DNA from 4 places in the Acuticoccus sp. I52.16.1 genome. Region 2 is predicted to be linked to each of the others. Evidence: predicted binding sites of a transcription regulator. Region 2 holds the regulator's gene; each other region holds the start of a gene.

Region 1 (7,512 bases), 780 kb from region 2:
CCTCCGCCACCGCCGCCTCCTCCGGCGCGGACATGAACGCGATGGCCGCGCTCGACGCCTGCGAGCGGATCAAGGCGCGGCTGGTAGCGTTCGCGGCCGAGCGCGCGGGGGCGGAGCCGGGCCCCGCGCGGTTCGAGGGCGGGACGGTGGCGGTCGCCGGGGAGCGGCTGGCGTTCGGCGAGCTGGTGCGCGACGCCTACATGGCGCGGGTCTCGCTCTCGGCGAGCGGGCACTACGCGACGCCGAAGATCCACTGGGACCGCGAGAAGGCGACCGGCCGCCCCTTCTACTACTTCGCCTACGGCGCCGCCGTCACCGAAGCCGCGATCGACACGCTGACCGGCGAGACGCGCCTCCTGCGGGCCGACATTCTGCACGACTGCGGCCGTTCGCTGAACCCGGCGGTGGACCTCGGCCAGATCGAAGGCGGCTATGTCCAGGGCTGCGGCTGGCTTCTGACTGAGGAGCTGGTCTGGTCGGCGGACGGGCGCCTGCTGACGCACGCCCCATCGACCTACAAGATCCCCTGCGCCTCCGACCGGCCGATCGACCTCCGGGCCGAGATCTGGGCGCCGGGGGAGAACCGCGAGCTGACCGTCCGCCGCTCCAAGGCGGTCGGCGAGCCGCCGTTCATGCTGGCGATCTCCGCGCACCAGGCCGTCGCCGCCGCTGTCGCCGCGGCCGCCGGCGGCTGGCGCCCGCTCGACGCTCCGGCGACGCCGGAGTGCGTGCTGATGGCGCTCGCGCGCTGAGAGAACGCCGGCGCGGGCGGAACCGTCCGGCGACGAAAAACGCCGGATCGGGGTCGGACCGATCCGGCGGCATGCGCACGGCCCGGGCGGTGCGCAGACGAGATATCCGGGCCGGCCGACGCGCCCGCTGAGGCGCGCCGGTGGCGTGCCGGCCCGGCGACCGCGGCCTTATTCGGCCGCGAGCAGCTCCGGCACCGCGAGGAGCAGGAACTCGTTGGCGGCCGGCGCGTCGAGCCGGCGGCCCGACGAGAACGGCAGGTTGTTGTCGTTGGCGACGATGATGTGCGTGTCGTCGACCTTCATGACGTCCTCGATCGTGAAGAACGGCATCGTGTACTTGCCGGTGAGGTCACGCGCGGCGGCGGTCTCGAGGCGGGCGATGCCGTCCGGATCGGCGATGTCCATCAGATCGATGTGGCCGATGCGGCGGACCGTGCCGTCCTCGTGGACGTCGGACATGTCGACCAGGACGACGCGCTTGACCATCGCCGGGGCGGGGAAGCAGTCGGCGGTCGGCTCGCCCTCGCACTTCAGCGACGGGTCACCCTCGCCGTTGTCACGCTCGATCACCAGGGCGCGGGTCTCGTCGATGAAGTTGAAATCGCCGATCGCGGTGGCCCCTTCGGCGAGCGGGAACTTCACCACGTCGCCGGTCCACTCTCTGGTCTTCGGATCGAACGCCATCACCGTGAGCGCGTTCTCGCCCGAGCCCAGCAGCGGCTTCTCCAGCATCGCCCACAGGAGGCCGGTGCCCGGCTGCAACGCCATGCCCTCGTAACCGCCGGAGCGGGCCGACTGGTAGTCCTTGCCCTCTTCGGCCGGGATCCGCAGCGCCGGATGGTCCGGGCTCCGGATCTCCTCGCCGTTCAGCATGGTCGGGTAGACGCCCTTCACCACACCGTCGAGGCCGGCCTCGATGAGGTAGGGGCCGAACTCCTCGCCGATCCACAGCGTCCCGTCGACGAGCTGGATCGACTCGAGGTCGAAGTCGGCGCCGGTGAGGTAGCGCTCGGCGGTGCCCTCATAGGCGATGCGGAACGGCACGACCTTGTCTGGGTCCTTCAGGAAGATCGTCTCGCGGGCGACGTCGCCGGTCTCCCAGTCGGGGTTGATCTTGTGGAAGAAGAGCAGCGCGTCGGGCGAGTTGAGCTTCGAGCCGAAGCCGTTGTCCGTCAGCGCGATGATCGAGCCGTCCTCCGCGCGCTCCATCGCGAAGCCGGAGAAGCCCTGCACCGGCTGCCCCTCGAACGGGAAGGAGAGGCCGGTGCCGCGCTTGCCGTGCAGGCCGCCGGTATCGCCCTCGACCGTGCCAGGCGCGTCGACGCGGGCGCTGCCGGCGGCGAATTTGCCGGAGACCTGCGCGTCGGCCGGGGCGTCGGCGGGCGCGGGGATGATGGTGTTGGCCTCCAGCACCGCATGACCGGCGAGGGTCGCGGGGAAGGTCTTGCCGACGACGTCGTCGGCCTGCGCGAGAACGGGCGCGGTGAGAAGCGCGACGAGCGCAACGGACAGGCGGAGCATAACAACCTCGTGATCGTTGACTGGTCAGGCACCTACGCCGGCGACAAGACGAGGCGATGAAGGGTTTTTGACGTTTCGCTGACGCGCCGTTTGGGGTTCGCCCGTGTTCGGACGGCGCGCAATGCCGCCGGAGCCCGCGACCGCGGGGCGGACGAAGGCCCGGCATGGCGGCATTCGTCGCGGCGAGAGGCCATCCCCCTGATTCTTCTACCCTGCGGCGTGAGGCATAACGAAATCCTGTTGAGATATAGGCGCGGACGTCATAGGGTCCGCGTCAAAGAACGGCCGAAGCCGTCCATCCCAGGGAGGAACGGAAATAATGATTATCCGCACTATTCTTGCGGCGTCCGCCGCTGCGATCGCGTTCGCGCCGATGACCGCGTCGGCCCAGACGATGCTGAAATTCGCGCACGTCTACGAATCGAGCGAGCCGTACCACACGTGCGCCGTGGCGGCGTCCGACAAGCTCCTCGCCGCGACCGACGATCGCTACGGCATCGAGGTCTTCCCCGCGTCCTCGCTGGGCAAGGAAGTCGACATCAACGAGGGCCTCGGCCTCGGCACGGTCGACATCATCTATACCGGCCAGCTCTTCGCCGGTCGCGCGTATGGGCCGATCGCCATCGGCGGCGCCCCGTTCATGTTCCGCGACTACGAGCATTGGGATCACTTCCGAAACTCGGACCTCTTCAAGGAGCTGAGCCAGGGCTACGAGGACGCGACCGGCAACCACATCGTGTCGCTGACCTATTACGGCGCCCGCCACGTCACCTCGAACAAGCCGATCCTCAAGCCCGAAGACATGAAGGGCCTCAAGATCCGCGTGCCGAACGCGCCGCTCTACATGATGTTCCCCCGCGCGACCGGCGCCAATCCGACGCCGATCGCCTTCGCCGAGGTCTACCTGGCGCTGCAGCAGGGCACGGTGGACGCGCAGGAGAACCCGCTGCCGACCATCCAGGCCAAGAAGTTCTACGAGGTGCAGGACGACATCAACCTCACCGGCCACATCACCGACGCGCTCCTGACCATCGTCGGCGGGCCGACGTGGAACCAGCTGTCCGACGAGGACAAAGCGGCGCTCTCCACCGTGCTGGAGGAGACGGCCGACTGCGCCACCCAGCAGATCATCGACAAGGAGAACGAGCTGGCGGCCTGGTTCAAGGAGCAGGGCGTGACCGTGAACGAGGTCGACCGCGGCCCGTTCATCGAGGCGACGAAGGCCATGCATAACGGCGACATGGCCACCTGGGATCAGGAGACCTACGACCGCCTTCAGGCGATCAAGTAGGCTCGATGGCTCCGGCGCAGCCTCCCCTGCCCTGGCTCGGCGGCTGCGCCTGCCACGCGGTGCGCTATCTCGTGACCGGTCCGCCGGTCGCGATCTACGCGTGCCACTGCCGGGACTGCCAGCGCAGCACCGGCTCGGCCTACGTGCTGGTGCTGCGCGTCCCCGTCGCCGCCTTCTCGGTCGACTGGGACTCGCTGACGGCGATCGAGCGGGTCGGCGATTCGGGCGGGCGCATGCTGTGCCACTTCTGCGCCGAGTGCGGCACGCGCATCGTCAACACCCGCACCGACCGTGACGTGGTGAACCTGCGCGCCGGCACGCTGGACGACCCCTCCTTCGTCGAGCCCAGCGCCCACATCTGGACGTCGCGGGCACTGCCCGGCGTCGTCATCCCACCGGCGGCCTACGCCCACCCCGAGCAGCCCGACGACCCCGACGCATTGACCCGAGCGTTTCGCGAAGTACCCGCATGAGCGACGACAACACGGCGCCCTCCGCCCCCTTCCCGGCCGACGACGAGCCGATCGACCTCTCCGACATCCAGTGGGACGATGCGCCCGTGCTGGTCGTCTTCTGGGGGCTGGCGTTCGTCGTCTTCCTGCAGTTCTTTACGCGCTACGTGCTGAACAATTCGCTCGGCTGGACCGAGGAGATCGCGCGCTTCCTCCTGATCGCCGTCACCTTCATCGGGGCGATCATGGCGGTGCGCAAAGGGAGCCACATCGCGGTGGAGATCCTCTACCGCTGGTTTCCGCGCCCGCTGCGCCGCGTGCTTCAGACTTTGGTCGACGTGACCGCCGTCCTCTTCTACGGCGCGCTGACCTGGCTCACCTACCAGCTCGCCGGCCGCACCTTCCAGATGATGGTGTCGATCGACGTGCCCAAGTCGTGGCTCTACTACGGCATCATGGTCTGCTTCGCGCTGATGACGATGTACGCGGTCATCGTCGCGGTGCGCCACGTCCGGACCGGCACCAGCCGGCTGATCGACCCGCACCTGCACGAGGCCACCCCGTCGATGGAATGACCCCGGCGGCACCGATGCCCTCCGCAGGCGCCCGGTGCGGCCCTCCGAAAGGCTCCGAACCGGCGCAGGCGCCCCGCCTCGCGACACTCACACCGCCCCTCGTCACCACCACTCGCGAGGGGCACGGACACCAGGCCCATTTGCGCGCGGCGCCCTGCCCGGCGGCCGCAGCGTAAGAAAGGACACGCGTGGATCTCGTCCTTCTGTTCGGCGTCCTCTTCGGCGCCATCGCGCTCGGATTTCCCGTCGCCATCGCGCTGGCGGGGTCGTCGGCGATCTTCATCATGGTCACCGGGCAGGTGCCCGAGATGGTCGTCGCCCACCGCATGATCAACGGCGTGGACTCGTTCCCGCTGCTGGCGGTGCCGTTCTTCATCCTCGCCGGCAACCTCATGAACACCGCCGGCATCACCGAGCGCATCTTCGACTTCGCCAAGGCCCTCGTCGGCTGGATGCGCGGCGGCCTCGGCCATGTGAACATCGGCGCCTCGGTGATCTTCGCCGGCATGTCGGGTGCGGCGGTGGCCGACGCGGGCGGCCTCGGCGCCATCGAGATCAAGGCGATGCGCGACGCGGGTTATGATCCCGGTTTCTCCGTCGGCGTCACGGCGGCGTCGTCGACGATCGGGCCGATCATCCCGCCGTCGCTGCCGATGGTGATCTACGGCGTGGTCGCCGGCGCCTCCATCGGCCAGCTCTTCGCCGCGGGGTTCATTCCGGGCCTGGTGATGGCCGTGTCGCTGATGGTGATGGTGTTCTTCTACGCCCGCATCCGGAACTATCCGCGCGATGCGCGCTTCTCTATCCGCCGGTTGGGTTCCTCGTACCGGCGAGCCTTCCTCTCGCTGCTGACGCCGATCATCATCGTCGGCGGCATCCTCACCGGCGCCTTCACGCCGACCGAGGCCGCCATCGCCGCCTGCGTGTGGGCGCTGTTCCTGGGGCTCATCGTCTACCGCACGCTCACCTGGCGCCGCTTCCTGCGCGTCTCGTACGACACGATCGAGACGACTGCCGTCGTCCTCTTCATCGTCGCCGCCGCGTCGATCTTCGCCTGGGTGCTGACCTCCAATCGCGTGCCGGAGCACTTCGCCGCGCTGCTGCTCTCGGCGTCCGAGAATCCGGTCGTCATCCTCATCCTCATCAACCTGATCCTGCTGGTGGTCGGGTGCTTCCTGGAGACGGTCGCGGCGATCACCATTCTGGTGCCGGTGCTGCTGCCGATCGCCGTGAAGGTGGGCGTCGATCCGGTGCACTTCGGCGTCATCATGGTGCTGAACCTGATGATCGGGCTGCTGACGCCGCCCATCGGCATGGTCCTCTACGTGCTGTCGCGCGTGTCCAAGGTGCCGTTCGAGCGGTGCGTGTCGGCCACCGCTCCCTTCCTCATCCCGCTCGGCATCGTGCTCGTCCTGATCACGTTCGTCCCGGCGATCACGATGTGGCTGCCGACGCTGATCTACCGCTGACCCGTTGACGGGACCGGCCCTCCGGTCCGAACGTCACCGGTGTGGCGGAGGGTCGAACGGGTCATGGCAGGACTAGGCGAAGCATCGCTGGCAGAGCTTCGCGCGATGGTGGCGCACGGGCCGACCGTGGTCGCCACCATCACCAAGAAGGCCGGCTCCACGCCGCGCGACCGCGGCGCCTGGCTGATCGTCGCGGCGGACCGGTTCTCCGGCACCATCGGCGGCGGCGAGGCGGAACGGCGTACGGTCGAGGCGGCGCGCGGCATGCTCGTCAGCGGGATCGACGAGATGGAACTCGACATGCCACTCGGCCCCGCGCTCGACCAGTGCTGCGGCGGTCACCTCGTCGTCGCGCTGAAGCGCATCACCGCGCCGCCGGCCGGCCCCTTCGCGCTCACCGAAGGCGGGCCGCTGCTGAGCGACCCGTTCCGCCGCACGGTCCTCGTCTACGGCGCGGGCCACGTCGGCCAGGCGCTGATCCGGGCGCTGGAGCCGCTGCCGTTCAACCTCACCTGGGTCGACGCCCGCCACGAGGACGCCTTCCCGGTGCTGAGCGACGTGCCGTGCCGCCGCATCGCGCTGCCAGAGACGGTCGCCGCCGAGGCACCGGACGACGCCTTCCACCTCGTCATGACGCACAGCCACGCGGTGGACCTCGAGATCGTCGCCGCGGTGCTGGCACGCCCCTTCGGCTTTCTGGGGCTGATCGGGTCGCAATCGAAGCGGGCCGCCTTCTTGCATCGCCTGCACGAGCGGTATCTTGACACCTCGCGCCTCACCTGCCCCATCGGGCTGGACATTCCGGGAAAGGAGCCCGCCGTGATCGCCGCTTCCGTCGCCGCCCAGCTCCTCGCCGTGGACCGGACATGCTGATCAAGCGCGGCCGCCTGCGCCCGTTCGACGGCACGATCACCGGTGCCGACCCGTTCGCCGTCATCGTCGACGGCGCGCTGGTGCTGGACGACGGCGAAGTGATCGACCACGGCACCGCCGCCGCGATGATCGACGCCTACCCCGAGGCCCCCGTGGTCGACAGTGCCAGCCTTTTGACGCCCGGCCTCTACGACGCGCACATCCACTACAGCCAGAGCCGCATCATCGGCACCTTCGCCGGCGGGCTGCTGGAGTGGCTGGAGAGCGTGACCTTCCCCGAGGAGGCGCGGTTCGACGATCCGTCCTACGCCGCCATGGTCGCGCGCGAGTTCTGCGACGCGCTGGAGGCCGTCGGCACCACCTCGGCGACGGTCTACTGCACGTCCCACCCGGTGTCGGTGGATGCGCTGTTCGATGAGGCGCGCGGGCGGCAGCTGCGGATCTGCGCCGGCCTCGTGATGATGGACCGCAACGCCCCCTCCGCGCTGCTGACCCCCGCCCAGGACGCTTACGACCAGGCACGCGAGCTGATCGAGCGCTGGCACGGCGCCGAGGACGGACGCCTGACCTACGCGATCA
Region 2 (7,512 bases):
TCCGAGACGATCCGCCGGGTAATCCTGCCGGCGGCGCTGCCGGGCATCGTCGGCGCCTTCCTGCTGGCGGTGTCGCGCGCGATCGGCGAGACGATGATCGTCGTGCTGGCGGCGGGCAACTCGCCGGTGCTGACCGCCAACCCCTTCGAGGCGGTGTCGACCGTGACGGTCACCATCGTCAACCAGCTCACCGGCGATACCGACTTCGCCTCGCCGCAGTCGCTGGTGGCCTTCGCGCTGGGCCTCACGCTGTTCGTCATCACGCTGTGTCTCAACGTGGTGGCCATCTACATCGTCCGGAAATATCGCGAGCAATACGAGTAGACCCATGGCCACGACTGCAACCACGCCCGGCGGTATCGCGCAGGGCAAGTCCAATCGCGACCTGGTGGCGGCCAAGCTGGGCCAGCGTCACCGCGCGGAGGCGACGTTCAAGGCCGTGGGCCTGGGCGCGATACTGATCGGCATCTCGCTGGTCGGCATCCTCTTCGGGTCGATCCTCTACAAGGGCGTGCCCGCCTTCTGGCAGGCGACGCTGCACCTGGAGCTGACGTTCGATCCCGAGGTCATCGACATCGACCCGCGGCCGACGCAGCAGCCCGGCCAGTCGGCGGCGGACTTCCACAAGGAGCTGATCGCCTGGCAGCGCGCCCTGCGCCGCGCGGATTGGGACAACCTGATCCAGAATGCGATCGCCAAGTTCATCCCCGCCGCCGGCGCCGAAGACATGCGCCGTGCCGCCTTCGGCCTCGTCGCCTCCAATGAGCGCGTGAAGCTTTGGGAGATGGTCGAGGCGAACCCCGACATCATCGGCCAGACGGTGCCGGTGGCGCTGGTGGCCTCCGAGAACGTCGACGTCTGGCTGAAGGGCAACATCGACCGCGACCTGCCCCAGCGCTTCCAGCAGCTCGCCGCCGAGCAGCAGCAGTGGGCGGACGAGCTCTACGAAGACGGCGTGATCGAGATGAACTTCGCCTCGTCGATGTTCACCAACGTCGATTCGCGCTCCTCCGGTGCGACGGCGGGTCTCCTCGGCGCCATCGTCGGCTCCGTGATGATGATGGTCATCGTCATGGCGGTCGCCGTCCCGGTCGGCGTGATGGCGGCGATCTACCTGGAGGAGTTCGCGCCCAAGAACCGCGTGACCGACCTCATCGAGGTGAACATCAACAACCTCGCCGCGGTGCCCTCCATCGTGTTCGGCCTGCTCGGCGCGGCGGTGTTCATCAACTTCCTGGGGTTGCCGCTGTCGGCGCCGCTGGTGGGCGGTCTCGTCCTCTCGCTGATGACGCTGCCGACGGTGATCATCGCCTCGCGCGCCGCCCTGCGCGCGGTGCCGCCGTCGATCCGCCAGGCCGCGCTCGGCATCGGCGCCTCGCCGACGCAGGCGATGTTCCACCACACCCTGCCCCTGGCGGTGCCGGGTATGCTCACCGGTGCCATCATCGGCGTCGCACAGGCCCTGGGCGAGACCGCACCGCTACTGCTGATCGGGATGAACGCCTTCGTCGCCTCGGTGCCGTCGACCCCGCTCGACCAGTCTTCCGCTCTGCCCGTTCAGATCTATCTCTGGCAGGGGAACGAGAACCGCAATTTCTTCGAAGCGCGGACCTCGGCGGCCATCCTTGTACTGCTGGCCGTCATGGTGACCCTGAACGCCCTCGCCATCCTCATGCGCCACCGCTTCGAGCGGCGCTGGTAACGACCGTGATTGAAAAAGGAAACGAGCCGATGGCCGTCGCCGAAGTGGACGTGAAAAAGCCGGACCTGAAGCATCCGGAGACGCACAACCGGTTCCAGACCGTCCGGATCCCCGATCCCGAACCGCGCCCGACCAAGATCGAGGCGAAGGACGTCTCGGTGATCTACGGCACCAAGGAAGCCGTGCACGGGATCTCGATCGACATTCCGGCCCAGGCGGTGACGGCGTTCATCGGCCCGTCGGGCTGCGGCAAGTCGACGTTCCTGCGCTGCTTCAACCGCATGAACGACACCATTCCGGGCTGCCGCGTCCTCGGCCAGCTCAACATGGACGGCGAGGACCTCAACGACCACACGCTCGACGTGGTCCTGCTGCGCGCCCGCGTCGGCATGGTGTTCCAGAAGCCGAACCCGTTCCCGAAGTCGATCTTCGAGAACATCGCCTACGGCCCGCGCATCCACGGCCTGGCCCACAAGAAGGCCGACCTCGACGTCATCGTCGAGCGCTCGCTGACCCGTGCCGGCCTCTGGAACGAGGTGAAGGACCGCCTCCAGGAGCCGGGCACCGGCCTCTCGGGCGGACAGCAGCAGCGCCTGTGCATCGCCCGTGCCGTCGCGGTCGAGCCGGAAGTGATCCTGATGGACGAGCCGTGCTCGGCGCTCGACCCGATCGCGACGCAGACGGTCGAGGGGCTCATCAAGGAGCTGCGGCAGAACTACACGATCATCATCGTGACGCACTCGATGAGCCAGGCGCAACGCGTCTCGGACCGGACGGCCTACTTCCACCTCGGCGATCTCGTCGAGGAGGGGCCGACCAAGGAAATCTTCGAGAACCCGCAGGAGCCGCGGACGCGCGATTATATTTCGGGCGTGTTCGGTTAGGATACGCGGGACGAGTCTTGAGTGGGGGGCAGCGCGTTGGTGCTGACACGTGATCGGGACCGCGAGCTTGTCAGTCTCGCGGCCGAGGTCGCCGAAATGGGCGGTCTCGCGGAGCAGTTGGTGATGGACAGCGTCACCGCGTTGACGCGCATCGACAGTCAGCGCGCGCGTTCGGTGATCGAGGCCGATCAGCGTCTCGACGCCATGCAGCGCAGCGTCGAGAACCATGCGGTGGACCTGATCGCGGCGCACCGCCCGGCCGGCAAGCCGCTGCGCGAGCTGGTCGCGGCGATGCGCATCTCCTCCGACCTCGAGCGCGTCGGCGACCTCGCCAAGAACAACGCCAAACGGGTGATGGCGATCGAGGGGCGGGCCTACCCGCCGCGCGTCGCGCTGGGGGTCGAGCACATGTCCGACATCGCGCTCGAGCAACTGAAGGCGGTGCTCGACGCGTTCACCTCGCAGGACCTGTCCGCCGCTCTCGACGTGCGCAGCCGGGACGACGAGATCGACGCCATCTACACCTCGATCTTCCGCGAGCTGCTGACCTACATGATGGAAGATCCGCGCAACATCACGTTCTGCACGCACCTGTTGTTCTGTGCCAAGAACATCGAGCGGATCGGCGACCACGCCACCAACATCGCCGAAAACATCCACTTCCTGGTGACGGGCGAGCAGCCGGTCGAAGCGCGGGCGAAGGGCGATTCCTCGTCCTACCTCTCCGCCGACTGGGCCGAGCCCAAGAACGGTAGCGGAGGTCGCTAGATTTGCCGCAGGTGATGATCGTCGAGGACGAGGAGCCGCTGACCCTCGTCCTGCGCTACAACCTGGAAGCCGAGGGCTATGACGTCGACTGCGCGAGCCGCGGCGACGAGGCCGAGCTGCGCCTCCTGGAGGGGCTGCCGGACCTTCTCATCCTCGACTGGATGCTGCCGGGGCTCTCCGGCATCGAGCTGTGCCGGCGCCTGCGCTCGCGCCCGCAGTCGGAGAACCTTCCGATCATCATGCTGACGGCGCGCGGCGAGGAGACCGAGCGGATCCGCGGCCTCGCCACCGGCGCCGACGACTATGTGGTCAAGCCGTTCTCGACGCCGGAGCTGATGGCCCGCATCCGCGCCATCCTGCGCCGCACCAAGCCGGCCATGGTCTCGTCCCTGCTGCGCGCCGGCGACATCGAGCTCGACCGCACGACCCACCGCGTCCGCCGCTCGACACGCGAGGTCCACCTCGGCCCGACCGAGTTCCGCCTGCTGGAGTTCCTGATGCAGTCGCCCGGCCGCGTGTTCTCGCGCGAGCAGCTCCTCGACGGGGTGTGGGGGCGGGACGTCTACGTCGACGAGCGGACGGTGGACGTGCACATCGGCCGGCTGCGCAAGGCGATCAATCGCGGCAAGGCCAAGGATCCGATCCGCACCGTGCGCGGCGCGGGCTACGCCTTCAACGACCAGTTCCACATCCGCTGAGGGGCCGCGGCGGCGGCCCCGCGCGCCTTCCGGCGCGGCGCGTCAGCTCGACTTCGAGCGGCGGGAGGGGAAGGCCTGCTCGGCGTGGGCGCGGCAGTAGGTGTCGCCCTGCGTGGTGCGCGCGCCGCAGAAGCGGAAGGCGGGGTCGGACGGATCGCCCACCGGCCAGCGGCAGGTCGAGGCGGAGAGGTCCATCAAGGTCATGCCTTCGGTCAACGGCACGATCTCGGCGGTCTGCGGGATCTCTTCGATCTCCGGCTCCTCGACGACCTTCACCGCGACGGCGCCGGCGGCCATCACCCGCGGCGCGGCGGCGGGCTTGGGGGCGACGATGGGAGCACTCCGGGCCCGCGTCGCCCGCGTCTGCGGTGCCTTCACCCGGCCCGAGAGGCCCAGGCGATGGATCTTGCCGATGACGGCGTTGCGGGTCACCCCGCCCAGGGAGCTGGCGATCTGTGACGCGGACATCCCCTCGGCCCACAGCTTTCGCAAAACCTCGATTCGCTCGTCGGTCCAGCTCATCGCCATTCCCTTTGCTCACCGCCGATCCACATGCCGTCCACAGCCGACCAGGACGGTCGGTGGATAGAAGGGAGCCGGGCGATGTCCTGTCTTTACGCCCCGAATCGTAAGAGATTTGGCGATTCGCGGTCTAGAGTCGGCGAGTCCGCCGCGACTCAAACCTTGCTTTTTCCCCAACCATCGGAAAGAAAGCCGGCCTGTCCGCAGTACCTTGCAAGGAGCTGGGGACAACCTTCGCAAAACCGCGAGTTTTACCCATGACGACGAACAGCCTGTTCCCGACCTACAACCGCGCCGACATCGCCTTCGAGAAGGGCGAGGGCGTCTGGCTCGTGGGCACGGACGGGCGACGATATCTCGACATGGGGTCCGGCATCGCCGTGACCAGCGTCGGCCATGCCCACCCGCATCTCGTCGCCGTCCTGCAAGAGGCGGCCACGAAGGTCTGGCACACGTCCAACCTCTACCGGATCCCCGAGCAGGAGCGGCTGGCCGACCGGCTGACCGCGGCGACGTTCGCCGAGCGCGTGTTCTTCTGCAACTCCGGCGCGGAGGCCAACGAGGCCGCCATCAAGACCGCGCGGCGCTATCAATATGTGAGCGGCCACCCCGAGCGGGTGCGCATCGTCACCTTCCAGGGCGCCTTCCACGGCCGCACGCTCGGTGCGCTCGCCGCGACCGGCGTCGCCAAATATATGGAAGGCTTCGGCGAGCCCGCCCCCGGCTTCGACAAGGTGCCGCTGGGCGACCTCGATGCGGTGAAGGCCGTGATCGGTCCCGAGACGGCGGCGATCATGGTCGAGCCGGTGCAGGGCGAGGGCGGCGTGCAGCTCGTCGACCGCGAGTTCCTGCGCGCGCTGCGCAAACTGTGCGACGACCACGGCCTGGTGCTGATCTTCGACGAGATCCAGACCGGCGTCGGCCGCTTCGGCACGCTCTTCGCCTACGAGGCGCTCGGCGTGACGCCCGACATCCTGTCGGCGGCCAAGGGCCTGGGCGGCGGGTTCCCGATCGGCGCCTGCCTCGCCACCGCGGCGGTCGGTGACGCGATGACGCCCGGCACGCACGGCACCACCTTCGGCGGCACGCCGCTCGCCTGCGCCGTCTCCAACGCGGTGCTGGACGTGGTGCTCGCCGACGGCTTCCTCGACGAGGTCAAGCGCAAGGGCGCGTTCCTGATGCAGTCGCTGGCGGGCGTCGTCGATTCCCACCCGAGCGTGTTCGAGACCGTCCGCGGCGAGGGACTGATGGTCGGCGTCAAATGCCGCGCGCCGGCGGGCGACGTGGCGCTCGCCGCGCGCGATGCCGGGCTCCTGGTGGTGCCGGCCGGTGACAATGTGGTGCGCTTCCTCCCCGGCCTCGTGGCCACGGAAGAGGACCTGCGCGAGGCGGCCCGGCGGCTCGACGCCGCGGGCGAGGCCGTCGAGAAGGCGAAGAAGGATACCGCGGTCGTATGACGCCCAAGCATTTTCTGGATATCGCGTCTCAGTCTCCCGAGGCGCTGCGGGCGATTTTGGACGAAGGCCACCGGGTCAAGGCCGAGGGCCGCATCCGCACCGACCGCCTGCGCGGGAAGACGCTCGCGATGCTGTTCGAGCGGCCGTCCACCCGGACGCGCTTCTCGTTCGACCTCGCGATGCGCGAGCTGGGCGGCGACACCATCGTCGCCTCCGGCAGCGAGATGCAGCTCGGCCGCGGCGAGTCGCTGGCCGACACGGCGACCGTGCTGTCGCGCTACGTCTCGGCGGTGATGATCCGCATGCTGGACCACGGCGGGCTGACGACGTTTGCCGAGTCGGCGCAGGTGCCGGTGATCAACGGCCTGACGCGCCGCTCGCACCCGTGCCAGATCATCGCCGACCTCATCACCATGGAGGAGCGCATCGGCGCGCTCGACGGGCGCGTGCTGGCCTGGGTCGGTGATGGCAACAACGTTCTGGCGACGCTGATGGAGGCCGCGCCCAAGCTCGGCTTCGTCATCAAGGTCGCGACGCCGCCGGAGTTCGCCCCGCGCCAACCGCTGGTGGACACCGCACGCCGCCTGGGCGCCACGATCGAGGTCGGCACGGACCCGCACGTCGCCGTCCGCGGCGCGGACGTGGTGGTGACCGACTCGTGGGCCTCCATGGGCGACGAGGACGAGGAGGAGCGGCGCCACGTCTTCCGCCCCTACCAGGTGAACGAGGCGCTGATGGAGGAGGCCGGTCCGTCCGCGATCTTCATGCACTGCCTGCCCGCCCACCGCGGCGAGGAGGTCACCAACGCGGTGATGGACGGCCCGCAGTCGGTGGTGTTCGACGAGGCCGAGAACCGCGTCCACGCGCAGAAGGCGATCCTCGCCTACGTGTTCGACCGCCTCGGCTGACGGGGCGCGGAGGGCGCCTGTGCGCCCTCCCTCCGCCGGTCTCGGGCGGCGATGCGCATTGTCGTGAACCGGGCACGCCGCCGTGCGTTTCCGGGGAATGGACGGGCTCTATCATACCCTCGCGACAGAGTTCGGCCGGCTTCCCGGGCCGGGCGGCGTCGTCGTCCTGCTGCGCGTTCTGGGCGCGGCGTTGCTGTGCGGGCTCATCGGGCTGGAACGCGAGCTGAGCGACCATGCCGCGGGGCTGCGCACGAACATGCTGGTGGGCGTCGCCTCGGCGGTGTTCGCCGTCATCGGCCTCAGTTTGATCGACCAGCTCGAGGGTGACACCATCCGCATCGACCCGATCCGCCTGATCGAGGCGGTGACGTCCGGCGTCGCCTTCCTGGCGGCCGGCCTCATCGTCCTGTCGCGCGGGCAGGTGCGCGGGCTCACCACCGGGGCCACCGTATGGCTCTCGGGCGCGGTGGGCCTGGCGGTCGGGATCGGCCAGTGGATGCTGGCGCTGCTGGGGGCGCTCGTCGGGCTGGCCGTATTGATCGGCCTCGCCAGACTGGAATGCAGGCTCGGCAT
Region 3 (7,512 bases), 860 kb from region 2:
TCGAGCTTCTCGGCCGGCGCGCCGTCGCGGGTGACGGGGAGCGCGTCGGTGATGATCGCGGGGGTCTGCGTCGCGTCGATGGTGAAGATCGTCGGCTGCGTGGCGTAGAAGGAATCGTTCACCGCGTAGAGCGTGCCCGGCGCGTCCGGGTCGGTGGCGAGGCCGGAGAGGGCGCCCCAGCCGATCGGCGGCGTCGCCTCGGCGTCCGACATGATCGTCGGGTAGGTCGGCGCGGCGTCCTCGAGGCGGTAGATCATGACGTGCGAGCGCGCGCCGCCGTCCTCGCCGAGGTCCGCCTCGTTGGCCGTGACGAGAAGGCCGCGGGCCGGGATCGCCACCGCGCCCTCCGGCGCGATGCCCGAGGGGAGCAGGCCGACGAGGGTCGGCGTGTCGGCCGAAAGGTCGAACACCGCGACCGCCGAGCCGCGCTCGGAGAGGGCGAAGAGGTAGGCCGTCTCGTCGAACACGGCGAACGCGAGGCCCTCCGGCTCGCCGCCTTTGTTCTCGGAGCGCTTCTCCGGGTAGTGGCCGGTGCGGGCGAGCGCATACTCGATCTCGGTGCCCGAATCCCAGACGACGTTGCCCTCGCGGTCGAAGATGGAGACCGTGCGGCTGCCCCCCTCGTAGTCGCCCTCGTTGGCGACGGCGATGTGGTTCTCGTCGATCCACACCACCGCGTCCGGCTCGCGCTTGGCGCTGATCGACCCGGTGAAGGAAAGCGCGCCCTCTTCGGCGACGTCCACCCCGTCGAGCCTGACCGACCCGGCGGAGAAGTGCGACAGGATCGTCCCGTCGGCGCCGACGATGACGATGTGGTTGTTCTCCTGAAGCGTCACCGCGATGTCGCCGGCGGCGTTGATGGAGACGAACTCCGGTTCCGGGTCCTCCGGCGCGATCTCCGCGAGGCCGGTCATGTCGACCGTCTTCAGTCCGGCACAGTCGGGCCCCGCGTTGGCGAGCGGAACGATGACGAGACTGCCGGCGGGCATCTGCGGGATGACGCCGTCATCGAGGTCCTCGTCGCGCTCGTTCTCGATGGCGACGGCGAGGAAGCGGCCGTCCGGCGCGACGGCGATGGAATCGGGCTGCCCGCCGAGAGCGCAGGACGCGGTGACCTCCTTGGTGGCGAGGTCGATCACCTTGAGGAGGCCGGACGGGGCCGTGTAGCTCTCTGACGTGTTGACCGCGGCAATCGCCTTGCCGCCGACGACCGCGACCGACGTCGGCTCGCCGCCGAGGTCGACCGAGCCGCCCGGCGCCGGGTTCGCGGGGTCGGTGATGTCGACGATGCCGAGGGCGCCGAGGGGGCTGTCGGAATAGACCACCGTCATCCCGTCGGCGGTGGCGGCGATGATCTCGGCCGAGGTCTCGGTCGCCGGGTCGGCGCCCTCGGGCAGGTTCAGCGGCACCTCGAAGGCGGCGATGCGATTGAACGCCTCCGCCTGCGCCTGACCCGCCACGGCGCACAACAGCGCCGCAGTCACAAGAGACGTCGTCTTCATCGCGATCCCCTTATTTCGTCTGCGCGACGTGTTAGGGCCGATTGGTGATACGTTTATGACGGTCCTGTGTCGTCACGCGAAACGACCGGGCGCGGCCCGCTCAGCGTTGGCATTGCGGGCAGAAGAAGGTGGAGCGGCCGCCCTGGACGATGCGCGCCACCGTGCCGTCGCAGGCGGGGCGCGGGCAGGGGTCCTCCTCGCGCCCGTAGACGGCGAACGTGTGCTGGAAGCGCCCCAGCGAGCCGTCCGCCGCCACATAGTCCCGCAGCGACGAGCCGCCGGCGGCGATCGCCTCCTCGATGACGGTGACGATCGCCGCCGTCAGGCGCACCAGCGCCGCGCCCGGCCGCCCGTCCTGGCGGACCAGCGTTCCCGCCAGCCTGCGCGGCGACAGCTTCGCGCGCCACAGCGCCTCGCAGACGTAGATGTTGCCGAGGCCGGCGATCACCCGCTGGTCCAGCAGCGCGGCCTTCAGCGGCGTCTTCTTGCCCGCCAGCGCCTTGGCGAGGCTCCCGGCGGTGACGCCCCCCGCCACCGGCTCGGCCCCGAGGTGGGCGAAGTAGGGGTGCTGGTCGAGGAGGGCGGTGTCGGCCAGCGTCATGAAGCCGAAACGGCGCGGGTCGTTGTAGATGATCGTCGCCCCGTCGAGTTCGAGCGTCACGTGATCGTGCGCGGCGATCTTGCCCTTGGGGTAGACGAATTGCCCCGGCGGCAGCAGCCCCTCCACACGGAAGGCGCCCGACATGCCGAGATGGGCGATCAGGGTCGTCCCGTCGTCGAGCCCGGCGAGCAGGTACTTGGCCCGCCGGCCCAGCCGCTCGACGCGCCGACCGGTGAGCCGTGCCGCGAAGCCGGGCGGAAAGGGGAAGCGCAGATCCGCCCGCGCCAGGCGGACCGCCTCGATCCGCCGGCCCTCCATCACCGGCGCCAGACCGCGGCGAACCGTCTCCACCTCGGGAAGCTCAGGCATTCGTTGCACCTTTCCATGGCCCCGCGGGGCCGAGGCCGCTATGTGTTCCGCCGACTGATTGGAAAGGCGACCCACATGGAAACGTCCTTCGGCTTCCGCACCGTCCCGGTCGAGGAGAAGCAGGGACTCGTCAACCGCGTATTCGACACCGTCGCAAGCCGCTACGACGTGATGAACGACGCGATGTCGGGCGGGCTCCACAGGGTGTGGAAAGACGCCATGGTCTCCTGGCTCGGCGCGCCCCGCCGTCCGGCCCGGCCGTTCAACGTGGTCGACGTCGCCGGCGGTACGGGCGACATCGCCTTCCGTATCGCCCGCGGGATCGAGCAGAACGGCGCCATCACCGTGTGCGACATCAACACCGAGATGCTGATCGAGGGCACCAAGCGCGACGCCAAGCGCATCCGGCCGACGACGCCGTGCCGCTTCGTCACCGCCAATGCCGAGGAGATGCCGCTGCCGACCGGCTCGCAGGACGTCTACACCATCGCCTTCGGCATCCGGAACGTGACGCGCCGGCAGAAGGCGCTGGACGAGGCGTTCCGGGTTCTGAAGCGTGGCGGGCGCTTCATGTGCCTGGAGTTCAGCCATGTCGACATTCCGGTGATGGACAAGATCTACGATCGCTACTCCTTCGCCATGATCCCCCGCATGGGCCAGCTCATCGCCGGCGACGGCGAGCCCTACCGCTATCTCGTGGAATCGATCCGCACCTTCCCCAATCCGGGGCGCTTCGCGGCGGAGATCGAGAAGGCGGGCTTCTCGCAGGTGCAGGTGCGCAAGTTCACCGGCGGCGTCGCGGCGATCCACTCGGCGTTCAAGATCTGATGGCACTGCTGCCCTACTGGCGCTTCCTGAGGGCCGGCTTCGTCCTGGCGCGCGAGGGCGTGTTCGCCATCGTGCCGCTGGACGACGCGCCCGCCTCGGCGAAGTTCGCCATCCGGCTGATCCGCATCATCGAGCGCCCGTCCGCCCGCCGGCGCGACATGGCCGCCCGCCTCAGCCAGGCGTTCGACCGGCTGGGGCCGTCCTACATCAAGCTGGGCCAGTTCCTCGCCACCCGCGCCGACGTCGTCGGCGAGGAGGTCGCCGGCGAGCTGGCGCTCCTGCAGGATCAGGTGCCGCCGGTGCCCGACGAAGCGGCGCGTGCCGCGATCGAGTCCGGCCTCGGCGCGCCGATCGACACCATCTTCTCCGAGTTCGGCGAGTGCATCGCCGCGGCGTCGATCGCCCAGGTCTACCGCGCCAAGCTGACGGACGTGCGGGGCGAGCGCGAGGTGGCGGTGAAGGTGCTGCGGCCGGGCGTGGCGCGCCGCTTCGAGAAGGACCTCGAGGCCTACTATACCGCCGCCCGCTTCGTGGAGCGCTTCATGCCGAGCGCGCGGCGGCTGCGGCCCGTCGCCGTCGTCGACACGCTGGCCGCCTCCGTCCGGTTCGAGATGGACCTGCGCCTGGAAGCGGCCGCCATGTCCGAGATGGCGGAGAACATCGTCGAGGACGAGCTCTTCCGCGTGCCGCGCGTCGAGTGGGCCCGCACCGCCCGCACCGTGCTGACGATGGAGTGGATCGACGGCATCAAGCTGTCGCGCGTCGGCGAGTTGCGCGAGGCGGGACACGACCTGCCGGACCTCGGCCGCAACGTGTTGCAGACCTTCCTGCGCCACGCCGTGCGCGACGGCTTCTTTCACGCCGACATGCACCAGGGGAACCTCTTCGCCGAGGCGGACGGGACGCTCGTCGCGGTCGACCTCGGCATCACCGGCCGCCTCACACGCGAGGAGCGGGGCTTCCTGGCCGAGATCCTCTACGGCTTCATCGAGCGGGACTATCACCGCGTCGCCGAGGTTCACTTCCGCGCCGGCTACGTGCCGATGACGCAGGACGTCGACCTCTTCGCCCAGGCCCTGCGCGCGGTGGGCGAGCCGATCCGCGACGCCACCGCCGCCGAGCTTTCGATGAGCCGCCTGCTGGCCCAGCTCTTCGAGACGACCGAACTCTTCCAGATGACCACCCAGCCGCAGCTCATCATGCTGCAGAAGACGATGGTGGTGGTCGAAGGTGTCGCCCGCTCGCTCGACCCGCAACTCAACATCTGGCACACCGCCGAGCCCGTCGTGCGCGACTGGATGGTCGCCGAGCTGGGGCCGGGCGCCACGGTGCGCAAGGCGCAGGATTCGTTCTCGGCGATCACCCGCGCGGCGCTCGCCGCCCCCCAGCTCGCCGAGCGGATGGAGCGTCTGTCGAAGGACTTCGAGGTGGCGCTGGAGAAGGGCCTGCCGATCTCCGATCGCTCCATCGAAGAGCTGGGCCGTTACGCCTTCGCCCGCTCCTTCGTGCGCGTCGGTGCCCTGTGGCTCGGCGCCGTCAGCCTCGCGGTGCTGGCCTGGAACTCGTTCTGACCGCGCCGCGCCGCGTCGGCCGGGCGCGCGCCGTGGTGCGACGCGCGCCCGTGCCTTCGAGGGTGTGGTAGGCGTCAGCCCAGCGTCGGCATCGAGAACTGGGCGTCGGCGCGCATGCCGGTGGGCCAGCGCATCGTCGTCGTCTTGATGCGGGTGTAGAACCGCACACCCTCCATGCCGTGCATCGCATGGTCGCCGAAGATGGAGTCCTTCCAGCCGCCGAACGAGTGGAAGGCCATCGGCACCGGGATCGGCACGTTGATGCCCACCATGCCGACCTCGATGTCCTGCGCGAACGACCGCGCCACGTCGCCGTCGCGCGTGAACACCGCCGTCCCGTTGGCGAAGTGGTGGCCGTGGATGAGGTCGACCGCGTCCTGATACGAATTGCGCCGCACCACGGAGAGGACCGGGCCGAAGATCTCCTCCTGCCAGATCGTCATGTCGGGGGTGACGCCGTCGATCAGCGTCGGGCCGACATAGTAGCCGTTCTCGTAGCCCTGCGGCGGGGTGAAGGTGCGGCCGTCGACGACGATCTTGGCCCCTTCCGCCTCGCCCTTCTCGATGTAGCCGAGGATCTTCTCCTGCGCGGCCTTGGTGACGACCGGGCCCATCTCGGACGTCTTGTCGCTCGCCGGGCCGACCTTCAGCGCCTCGATCTTCGGCACCAGCTTCTCGATCAGCGCGTCGGCCACCTGGTCCGTCACCGGGACCGCGACCGAGACCGCCATGCAGCGCTCGCCGGCGGAGCCGTAGGCCGCGCCCATCAGCGCGCCGACCGCCATGTCGAGGTCGGCGTCGGGCATCACCACCATGTGGTTCTTCGCCCCGCCCAGCGCCTGGCAGCGCTTGCCGTTCGCCGTCGCGGTCTTGTGGATGTAGGAGGCGATCGGCGTCGAGCCGACGAACGAGACGGCCTTCACGTCCGGGCTCTCTAGGATGGCGTCCACCGCCTCCTTGTCACCCTGCACGACGTTGAAGACGCCGGCGGGGAGGCCGGCCTCGGTCAGCCATTCGGCGATCAGGAGCGAGGCGGAGGGGTCGCGTTCGGACGGCTTCAGGATGAAGCAGTTGCCGCAGGCGAGGGCCACCGGGAACATCCACATCGGCACCATCGCCGGGAAGTTGAACGGGGTGATGCCGGCGACGACGCCGAGCGGCTGGCGCACAGAGAACGAGTCGACGCCCGTGCCGACGTTGGCCGAGAAGTCGCCCTGCAGGTGGGTCGGGATGCCGACCGCGAACTCGACCACCTCGAGGCCGCGGGTGACTTCGCCCAGCGCGTCCTCGTGCGTCTTGCCGTGCTCGGCGGAGATCGCCTCGGCGAGCTGGTCGCCGCGGTCCCACAGGATGGACTTGAAGCGGTCGAGGATGCGCGCGCGGCGCAGCGGCGGCGTCGCGGCCCAGGCCGGCCACGCCGCCTTGGCGTCGGCGATCACGGCGCCCACCTCGGCCGTCGAGGCGAGCGCCACCGTCTTCTCGCTCTCGCCCGTGGCGGGGTTCCAGACCGGCTGGCTGCGGCCCGAGGTGCCGGCGACGCGGCTGCCGCCGATATAGTGTGCGATCTCGCTCATCAGAATCCTCCGAGGGTGTTTCCGCCTCTTATTGGGACGCTCAAAACTGAATATAAAGGGCCAGATCTGGCGCTCCGTTATACGTAGATTGCCATAAGTGGGGAGGGCGCGCGATGGACTGGAACGATGCCAAGCACTTCCTCGCCGTGGCGCGCGAGGGGCAGGTGCTCGCCGCGGCCGGCCGACTCGGCATCAGTCAGGCGACGCTGTCGCGCCGCATCGCCGCGCTCGAGGAGGCGGTCGGCGCGCGCCTCTTCGCGCGGTCCACCCGCGGCGCCGCGCTGACCGACGCGGGCCGTCTCTTCCTGGAGACGGCCGAGCGGGTCGAGGCGGAGATGCTGGCTGCCGCCGAGCGGCTGAAGGCGGTCGAGGCGGCGCCGGGCGGGACCGTGCGGATCGGCGCGCCGGACGGGCTGGGTAGCGCCTACCTGGCGCCGCGGCTGGGGCTCCTCGGGGCGCGCTATCCGGCGCTCAGGGTGCAACTCGTGCCGCTGACGCGCAGCTTCTCGCTGTCGCAGCGCGAGGCGGACGTCGCCATCATGATCGGCCGGCCGCAGAAGGGCCGGCTGCGGGCGCGGCGCCTGGCGGACTACACGCTGGGCCTCTACGCGACACGCGACTACCTCGCCGCACACGGGACGCCGCAGCGGGTCGAGGACCTCGCCCGCCACCGCCTCGTCGGCTATGTCGACGACCTGATTCCGACGGCCGAGCTGAATTATGCCGAGGAGGTGTGGCGCGGCTGGACCTCGGCGTTCGAGGTGGCGACCGCGATCGGCCAGCGCGAGGTGGTCGCCTCGGGCGCCGCCATCGGCCTGTTGCACGACTTCATGGTGGCGGCGGATCCGCGCTTCGTGCCGCTGCTGGCGGACCGCAAGCCGGTGCGCAGCTACGTCGCCGTCTGGCACGAGAACCTCGCCGGCTCGCGGCGTCTGTCGGCGGTGGTCGACTTTCTCGCCGAGCAGATGAAGCGCGAGCGGGCGCTCTTCAGTCCGGGATCGTGAGGCCGCGGGCGCCGCTCGCCGCGATCGCCTGATGGATGAAGCCATCGACGCGGGCGCGCGTGA
Region 4 (7,512 bases), 1.7 Mb from region 2:
CGCATCGTCGCCGACCTCGCCGCCCTCCCCGTCACCATCGGCTTCGGGGAGCATCCGGAGGCCTTCGCCGAGGCGATCGCCGCCAAGCTCGGCCTCGGCCCGGACGACCTCAACCCGGACGCGTTCGCCGAATATGGCCGCGCGCCGGCCAATACCGGGCTCTACCAGTCGCTGGTCAACGGCACCGTGCCGGACCGCACACTGCACCTGCGCCTCACCGAGGCCGCCGCCGACGAGCCGGTCTGGACCACGCACTGAGACCCGGCGGCCGCGTCAGGCGGCTTCATCACGCGGCCGCGTCAGGCGGCTTCATCACGCGGCCGCGTCAGGCGGCCGTGCGGTTGGCGGCCTGCATCTCGATTTCGCGCAGGCCGGTCATGAATTTCTCGGCGTTGCCGACATAACTCAGCGCCTGGCGCTTGAGCTGCTCGGCCGCCGCGTCATCGAGCTGGCGAATCACCTTGCCGGGCGTGCCGACGACGAGGCTGCCGTCCGGGATCTCCTTGCCCTCGGTGATCAGCGCGCCGGCGCCGATGATGCAGTTGTTGCCGATCCTGGCGCCGTTGAGGACGATCGCCCCCATCCCGATCAGCGTATTGTCGCCGATCGTGCAACCGTGGATGATCGCCCGGTGCCCCACCGTGCACCCCTTGCCGAGAGTCGCCGGGTAGCCCGGATCCACATGCACCATCACGTGGTCCTGGATATTGGTGCCTTCGCCGATGGTGATGGTCGTGTTGTCGCCACGCAGCACGGCGCCGAACCACACGCCGGTCCGCTCGCCGAGCACCACGTCGCCCATCACATGCGCGCCCGGCGCGATCCACACCGAACCGGACGCAGGAAGGGTCGGGCGAACGCCGTTGAGTTCGTAGAGCGGCATGGGGGGTCCTCCGAAGGCTGGCCGGTCTCGCGGCCGGCGTCTTGTGTCGCCCGATGATGGGCCGCGGGCTCGCGCCCTTCAACCCACCCCGCCCTTCGCCCCACCCCGCTCTTCGACCTACTCTGCCTTTCGCTCGATCGAGATCGACGGAACGCCAGCGGCTCTAGGTCACCATCCGGCGCAGCTGCTGGGACAGGATGTCCGTCAGCGACACGGTCAGGACGACGACGATGATGATCGCCGCGGACTGCGCGTAGTAGAAGCCGCGAATCGATTCGAACAGGATCTGGCCGATGCCGCCGGCGCCGATCACGCCCAGCACCGTCGCCGAGCGCACGTTCGATTCGTAGCGGTAGAGCGTGTAGCTCATCCACAGCGGCAGCACCTGCGGGATGACGCCGAACACCACCTCCTGCACGCGCGTCGCGCCGGTGGCGCGGATCCCCTCCACCGGCCGCGGGTCGATCGCCTCGACCGCCTCCGAGAACAGCTTGGCGAGGATGCCCGTGGTGTGAATGAACAGCGCCATCACACCCGCGAACGGCCCGAGCCCGACGGCGACGACGAAGAGCACAGCCCAGACGATCTCGTGGATGGCGCGGAAGGCGTCCATCAGCCGGCGCACCGGCTGCCAGATGTACCAAGGCACCATGTTGTGTGACGACAGGATGCCGAACGGCACCGAGAACACCACCGCCAGCGCCGTGCCCCAGACCGCGATCTGTACCGTCACGACCATCTCGCGCACGTAGTAGCGCCACTCGGAGAAATCGGGCTCGGTGAACTCGGCCGCGTACTGGCGCATATTGTCGAAGTCGGTGAACAGGAAGGTCCACCGGTCCATTTCCGACGGGTACCAACTCCACGCCAGCAGCGCGATCAGTACGATCCACACCGCCGCGTTGAACAGCGTGCGCGACCAGTCGCGCCGCAGCTCCAGCTTGCGCGGCGGCAGGCTGGAGGGACCCGTCCCGTTGGTGACCGTCTGGCTCATCTCAACCTCACAAAAAAGACGGCGAGCCGAAGCCCGCCGCCGGTCGTTGCCGCAGGGACAGCGGGGCGATCAGCCCTGCGTGTCGTTGGCGTCGATCTGCGCCTGGAACTCTTTCTTCTGCGCCTCGAGCTCTTCGACCTTCGCGGCCTTCTCCTCGTCCGACAGCTTGTCGTCGGACTGGACCTTGGCCTGCTCCTTGGCGATCTCCATCACGCGGATCGGCAGCAGCTGGTCGTTGGTGGACTCGCGGAACGGCGCCCAGGCGAGGCCCTCGAGGATTTCAAGCTCGGCGGCCTTGTCGCCGGCGGTCTCGTCGGTGCCGTAGGTCACGAAGAAGGTCTTGATCTTCTCCTTCACGTCGGCCGGCAGGTCCTTGCGCCACACGATCGGATCGGCCGGGATCAGCGGCGACTTCCAGATGATCTTGATCTTGTCGAAGGCGGCCGGGTTGTTGGCCTCGATGCGGGCGAGGTTCTCGGTGTTGTTCGCCGCCGCGTCGACCTGGCCGTTGGCGACCGCCATGGCGTTGGTCTCGTGGTTGGCGTTCGTCACGTTCTTGAAGCACTCCTTCGGGTCGACGCCGTTGGCGGCGAACACGAAGGTGGTCGGCACCAGGAAGCCGGACGTGGAGTTCGGGTCACCGAGGCCGAAGTTCAGCGAGCCGTCGCACTTCAGGAGGTCGTCGAGCGAGTTCAGCTCGGAATCCTTCGGCGCGAGGATCAGCGACCAGTAGCCGGGGTTGCCGGACGAATCGACGGTCTGCACGAAGATCTCGCCGTCCGAACGGTCCACCGCTTCCATGGCCGACTTGTTGCCGAACCAGGCGACCTGCACCTTGTCGAAGCGCATGCCCTCGATGACGCCGGCATAGTCGGACGCGAAGAACGCGTTGACCGGCATGCCGATGGCCGACTCCATGTCTTCCAGGAACGGCTCCCACTGGGTGCGCAGATTCTGCTGCGACTCGGTGGAGATGATGCCGAAGTTGATCTCGCTCACCTCTTGCGCCACGGCCGGCGCCGCCAGCGCGAGCGACAGGGCGGCCGCGCCCAGCGTCTTGACGATGTTCATCGTGCTTCTCCTCGTGATGTCGATTTTGTGGATCAGGCCGTGGCCAGGGTCGGGCCGTGGATGATCCCTTCGCGAGAGGTGTCCATCCGCAGCGGTGCATCGGGCAGCACCAGCTCGTCGGACGCCTCGCCGTAAAGCTCTTTGAGAAAGGCCGGGGTCAACGCCGTCGACGGGCCGTCGAAGGCGATCTCACCGTCCCGCAGGGCGATGGTGCGCGGGCAGTAGCGACGCGCATATTCGACCTGATGGAGCGAGACGAGGATCGTGATCCCCTCGTCGCGATTGATGGTGGCGAGGGCCTCCATCACCGTCTTCGCCGAAGCCGGGTCCAACGAGGCGATCGGCTCGTCGGCGAGGATGACGCTCGCCTTCTGCACCAGGGCGCGGGCGATCGCCGCGCGCTGCTGCTGCCCGCCGGACAGGGTTGAGGCACGGCGGCCAGCGGTGTGGGCGATCCCGACCCGGTCCAGCGCGGCGAGCGCGGTCGACTTCTCGTCCCTGGTGAAGAGGCCGAGCGTGCCGCGCCACTGCGGCATCTGCCCCAGCAGGCCGACCAGCACGTTGGTCATCACCGCGAGACGGTTCACCAGGTTGAACTGCTGGAAGACGACGCCGACGCCGCGGCGGATCGCCTTCGCGTCCGCGGCGAGGCGGCCCCGCTGCTGCATGACGCGCTCGCCGATCGCGATCTCGCCGTCACCGCTGTCGCCGCGCACGAGGCCGGCAATGTGGCGGATGAGGGTCGACTTGCCGGAGCCCGATGCCCCGATCAGCGCCACCATCTCGCCCGACTCCACGGACAGGGAGATGCGGTTCAGGGCCTTCTGGCCGCCGAACGTCTTCGATAGCTGCGCAACGCGGACACTCGCCATGGGCACCTCGTGTTTCAGGTGCTCCCATATCCGCCGGAGTTAACGGATATGTGCCGGTCTGGTGACGGTTGGATGACAGCCGAGACACCTGAGACCGCGGCTGCTTCGTCCGACGCCGGGCCCCCTCGCCCCGCCGCCGCCCGAACCGGGGCGCCCGAAGGGCATCGACGGCGCCCCGCACAGGCAATGGACGCAGCGCGAGAGGCTATGATTCAGGCCGCGTGACGACATCGGCGCCGGGCGTCGGACGGGTTCGGCACCGGCCGTGACCGGCGCCCCGAATGCGTGGCGTGGGGGCGATGGGTCAGCCGGCGGCGTTCGAGCAGCCGGTGGCCGGCCACGGCTGGCGGTCGATGTCGACGAGGGCGGGAGCGGTCGTGCGAGCGCGATGGGGCGGCGCGGCGGGGGCGAGCGCGATGGGCGCGGCGCGGTGCGGGCTGGCGCGGCGGTGGCTGGCGCGGTGGATCTGGCGCGGCGGGGCGGCCGGGCGTGTCAGACGTGGCGGCGCACGGCCTCGTTGAGGAGTTGCAGCACCGTCGCCACCCCGGCGAGGCCGCTGGTCGCGATCTTGTACTCGATGGCCGCCTGAAGCTCGCTATCGATCTCGGCAGCCACGTCCGCCAGGTCGTACGGCTCTCCCGAACCGCCTCCCGGATCACCGTGATCACCCTGGTGGAAGGGTGGGCTTTGCCTCAGCATCGGCACGGACCTCTCAACCCACGAACCGGACTTCGAGGACGCTAGCAACGGATTGCCACGAATAGCAACCTTGAATATCATCGCGTCTAAATTTTACGTTGATTACCGGCCGATGAAATCGAGTGTGATCGTGCGGGTGTGCCGGCGGTCGCGGTGCTCGATGAGATAGAGCGCCTGCCAGGTCCCCAGTTGCAGACGCCCGTCCGCCACCGCGACAGAGATAGAGGTGTCGCTCAGCATGGCCTTGATGTGCCCGGGCATGTCGTCCGCTCCCTCCACGCTATGCGCATAGCGGGCGCCGCGCGGGGCCAGCCGGCCCAGCGCGGCGAGGAGGTCGGACTGCACGTCCGGGTCGGCGTTCTCCTGGACGGTGAGCGAGGCGGTGGTGTGGACGACGAACGCGGTCAGCACGCCGTCGCGCAGTGCATTGTCGCGCACGAAGGTGGAGAGCGCGGCGGTCACGTCCGTCATGCCGGGGCCGTCGGTGGCAACGTCCACCCGGCCGCGCACCATACGCTCGACCGGCGCCTCCCCCAGGGTCTCGACGTGGATCAACGCTCCTCAGCCGTCAACGCTTCGACGAGGCCGCGGAACCGGTTGACCGCGTAGACCGTGATCTCGGCCGCTTCGTCGATGTCGCGCCGGACCTTGGCCGCGTCGAAGGCGGGCTGCTCGGCGTCGGCGATGGTCGCGGCGGCGTCGTCGCGGCCGTCGGCGATCGCGATGATCCGGCCGAGGCGCCGCTCCAGCACCGCGACGCGCTCCGCGAGGCGCCGGTTTTCGGCCGCCATCTCGGCGGACGTGCCGTCGGCGGGGTCGGCCTCGACCAGCGTCTTGCATTGCCAGGCCGTCCCGTCGTCACGGCAGGAGGCGATCTCGCCGGTGTCCCGGTCGAGCCGCAGGACGTTGGCGCCGGAGCGCTCGAGCTGATAGCGCCCCGCGGACTGCGCCGCGGCCGGCGTCACCGCCGGGAGCGCCAGGATCGCGGCCAGCATCGCCGGGGCCGCTCCGTGTCTCGTCGCCATGCTTCCCCCTCGCCGCCGCCGCGCGGCCGTTACTGTTCGATACGCAGCGCCGTGAAGCGCAGCGCTCCGTTGGCGCTGGACAGCGTCAGGAGCGCGGTGTTGCGGTTCCGCTCTTTCAGCGCCTCGACCTGGTCGGCCACCTCCTGCGGCGTGGTGACAGGCTTTTGGCCGACCTCGATGATCACGTCGCCCGCCGAGATCCGCTTCTCGGCCGCGAGGCTCCCCGCCTCGATGTCGACGACGATCACCCCGGCGACCTCGGCGGCGATGTCGTAGGTCTGGCGCAGCTCGTCGGTCAGGGGCGACAGGCCCATGCCCAGCAGGGTCATCTTGGCCTCGGACGCCGGGTCGACGGCGGTCGGCGCCTCGGTCGCCGGCTCTTCAGCCTCGGCCTCGGGCGTCGTCGCCAGCTCCGGCTCGGCGCGGGCCTGGTCCTCTTCCAGCAGGCCGATCGTCACCGCCACGGTGATCTCCTCGCCCTCGCGCAGCACGCCGACGTCGACCGAGCTGTCGATCTCGGTCTGCGCCACCAGGAGTGGCAGCTCGCGCATCTCGGCGATGGGGTGGCCGTCGTAGCTCAGCACCACGTCGCCGGTCTGCAGGCCGGACGTCTCGGCCGGGCCGCCGGCCGTCACCCCCGCGACGAACGCGCCGCGCGGCTTGTCGAGGCCGAGGCTCGTGGCGAGTTCCGGCGTGATCTTCTGCAGGCGCACGCCGAGCCAGCCGCGCCGCGTCTCGCCATATTGGCGCAGCTGGTCGATCACCGCGGTGGCGATCTCCGCCGGGATCGCGAAGCCGATGCCCACCGAGCCGCCGGAGCGCGAGATGATGGCCGTGTTGATGCCCACCACGTCGCCGCCCATGTTGAACAGCGGCCCGCCGGAGTTGCCCTGGTTGATGGCCGCGTCCGTCTGGATGAAGTTGTCGTAGGGGCCGGAGCGCAGATTGCGGTTGCGCGCCGAGACGATGCCGATGGTCACCGTCCCGCCCAGGCCGAACGGGTTGCCGATCGCCATCACCCAGTCGCCCACGCGCAGGTTCTCGGTGGAGGCAAAGTCGAGCGGATTGAGCGGCGTTTCGGGCTCCACCTTGAGGAGCGCGATGTCGGTCTTGGGGTCGCGGCCGACGATCTCGGCGTCGAGCACCGTGCCGTCGGCGAAGTTCACCACCACCGCCTCGGCATCCTTGATGACGTGGTTGTTGGTGACGACGTAGCCATCCGCCGAGATGACGAAGCCCGAACCCATGGACTGGGCGCGCCGGCGCTGCGGCGGGCCGTCCTCGCCGAAGAAGTCCTCGAAGAAGTCGCGGTAGGGCTCCTCGGCGTCGTCCTCGCCCTCCTCCGCCTCCTCGCCGCCCGGCATCGGGGCGGACCGTTCGGCGACCACGCGTTCGGTGGTGGAGACGTTGACGACGGAACCCAGCAGCGAATCGGCGAGGTCGGCGACGGAGCGAGGCCCCTGGTCCTGGGCCCACGCCGGATAGGTCGTGGCGGCCATCGGGGAGATCGCCAGCAGGGCGCCGGTCACGGCGGCGCACAATTGACGGGTGATCAGGCTCATGAAGCTCCTCCCGGCGCCGCGCTACGCGGCCCTTACGATCCACACCAGAACCACGCCGACCACCGCTGCGACGAGCCCGGTGACGCGCAGCACATCGTCCGGGGTCGTCGTCAGTTTGGCCATCATGCCACGCATCGCCCCCGGCGCCAGAGCGTACAACGCACCCTCCAGCACCAGGACGAGACCGATCGCCGAGACGAGGTCGCTCACTCGCGAGCGGTCGTCTCGTCGGCCTCGTCGCCCGTGGCATCCGCCGCGTTCGTGTCGCCGGACCCGGTCGCCGTCGTCGCGTCGGAGGGCGCTTCGCCCGCCGTCGCATCCGTGGCCGCCGGGGCGGTTTCGCTGGCCGCCTCGCTGGAGGCGGAGTCATTTTCGTCGGGGTCGGACATCGCGGGGATGTCCTCCT

The links. Region 2 encodes PhoB, which activates phosphate uptake and scavenging genes when phosphate is short. Its sites were predicted from a motif close to TGTCATNNANCTGTCAT; they were not measured.
Region 1: MRB58_RS09175 (esterase-like activity of phytase family protein) is a predicted target of PhoB. The motif match lies at 2,330-2,346, and genes of this name have one in related genera.
Region 3: MRB58_RS16660 (esterase-like activity of phytase family protein) is a predicted target of PhoB. The motif match lies at 1,547-1,563, and genes of this name have one in related genera.
Region 4: phnC (phosphonate ABC transporter ATP-binding protein) is a predicted target of PhoB. The motif match lies at 3,882-3,898, and genes of this name have one in related genera.

Annotation. Positions count from the first base shown of each region.
Region 1 is NZ_CP094828.1:2,050,807-2,058,318, forward strand. Features, by position in the region: gene xdhB (xanthine dehydrogenase molybdopterin binding subunit) at 1-752, shown strand, start outside; gene MRB58_RS09175 (esterase-like activity of phytase family protein) at 921-2,273, opposite strand; gene MRB58_RS09180 (sialic acid TRAP transporter substrate-binding protein SiaP) at 2,593-3,564, shown strand; gene MRB58_RS09185 (GFA family protein) at 3,570-4,037, shown strand; gene MRB58_RS09190 (TRAP transporter small permease) at 4,034-4,591, shown strand; gene MRB58_RS09195 (TRAP transporter large permease) at 4,780-6,060, shown strand; gene xdhC (xanthine dehydrogenase accessory protein XdhC) at 6,124-6,933, shown strand; gene MRB58_RS09205 (guanine deaminase) at 6,927-7,512, shown strand, end outside.
Region 2 is NZ_CP094828.1:2,829,548-2,837,059, forward strand. Features, by position in the region: gene pstC (phosphate ABC transporter permease subunit PstC) at 1-324, shown strand, start outside; gene pstA (phosphate ABC transporter permease PstA) at 329-1,702, shown strand; gene pstB (phosphate ABC transporter ATP-binding protein PstB) at 1,732-2,586, shown strand; gene phoU (phosphate signaling complex protein PhoU) at 2,623-3,354, shown strand; gene phoB (phosphate regulon transcriptional regulator PhoB) at 3,369-4,052, shown strand; gene MRB58_RS12825 (GcrA family cell cycle regulator) at 4,095-4,574, opposite strand; gene MRB58_RS12830 (aspartate aminotransferase family protein) at 4,832-6,031, shown strand; gene argF (ornithine carbamoyltransferase) at 6,028-6,939, shown strand; gene MRB58_RS12840 (MgtC/SapB family protein) at 7,022-7,512, shown strand, end outside.
Region 3 is NZ_CP094828.1:3,690,194-3,697,705, forward strand. Features, by position in the region: gene MRB58_RS16660 (esterase-like activity of phytase family protein) at 1-1,502, opposite strand, end outside; gene mutM (bifunctional DNA-formamidopyrimidine glycosylase/DNA-(apurinic or apyrimidinic site) lyase) at 1,603-2,472, opposite strand; gene ubiE (bifunctional demethylmenaquinone methyltransferase/2-methoxy-6-polyprenyl-1,4-benzoquinol methylase UbiE) at 2,488-3,300, shown strand; gene ubiB (2-polyprenylphenol 6-hydroxylase) at 3,300-4,871, shown strand; gene MRB58_RS16680 (CoA-acylating methylmalonate-semialdehyde dehydrogenase) at 4,946-6,445, opposite strand; gene MRB58_RS16685 (LysR family transcriptional regulator) at 6,559-7,449, shown strand; gene MRB58_RS16690 (transporter substrate-binding domain-containing protein) at 7,433-7,512, opposite strand, start outside.
Region 4 is NZ_CP094828.1:4,506,891-4,514,402, reverse strand. Features, by position in the region: gene MRB58_RS20340 (hypothetical protein) at 1-258, shown strand, start outside; gene MRB58_RS20335 (gamma carbonic anhydrase family protein) at 326-883, opposite strand; gene phnE (phosphonate ABC transporter, permease protein PhnE) at 1,047-1,877, opposite strand; gene phnD (phosphonate ABC transporter substrate-binding protein) at 1,947-2,948, opposite strand; gene phnC (phosphonate ABC transporter ATP-binding protein) at 2,981-3,820, opposite strand; gene MRB58_RS20315 (hypothetical protein) at 4,313-4,519, opposite strand; gene MRB58_RS20310 (secondary thiamine-phosphate synthase enzyme YjbQ) at 4,622-5,074, opposite strand; gene MRB58_RS20305 (hypothetical protein) at 5,071-5,544, opposite strand; gene MRB58_RS20300 (Do family serine endopeptidase) at 5,574-7,106, opposite strand; gene MRB58_RS20295 (DUF2065 domain-containing protein) at 7,128-7,316, opposite strand; gene MRB58_RS20290 (SPFH domain-containing protein) at 7,313-7,512, opposite strand, start outside.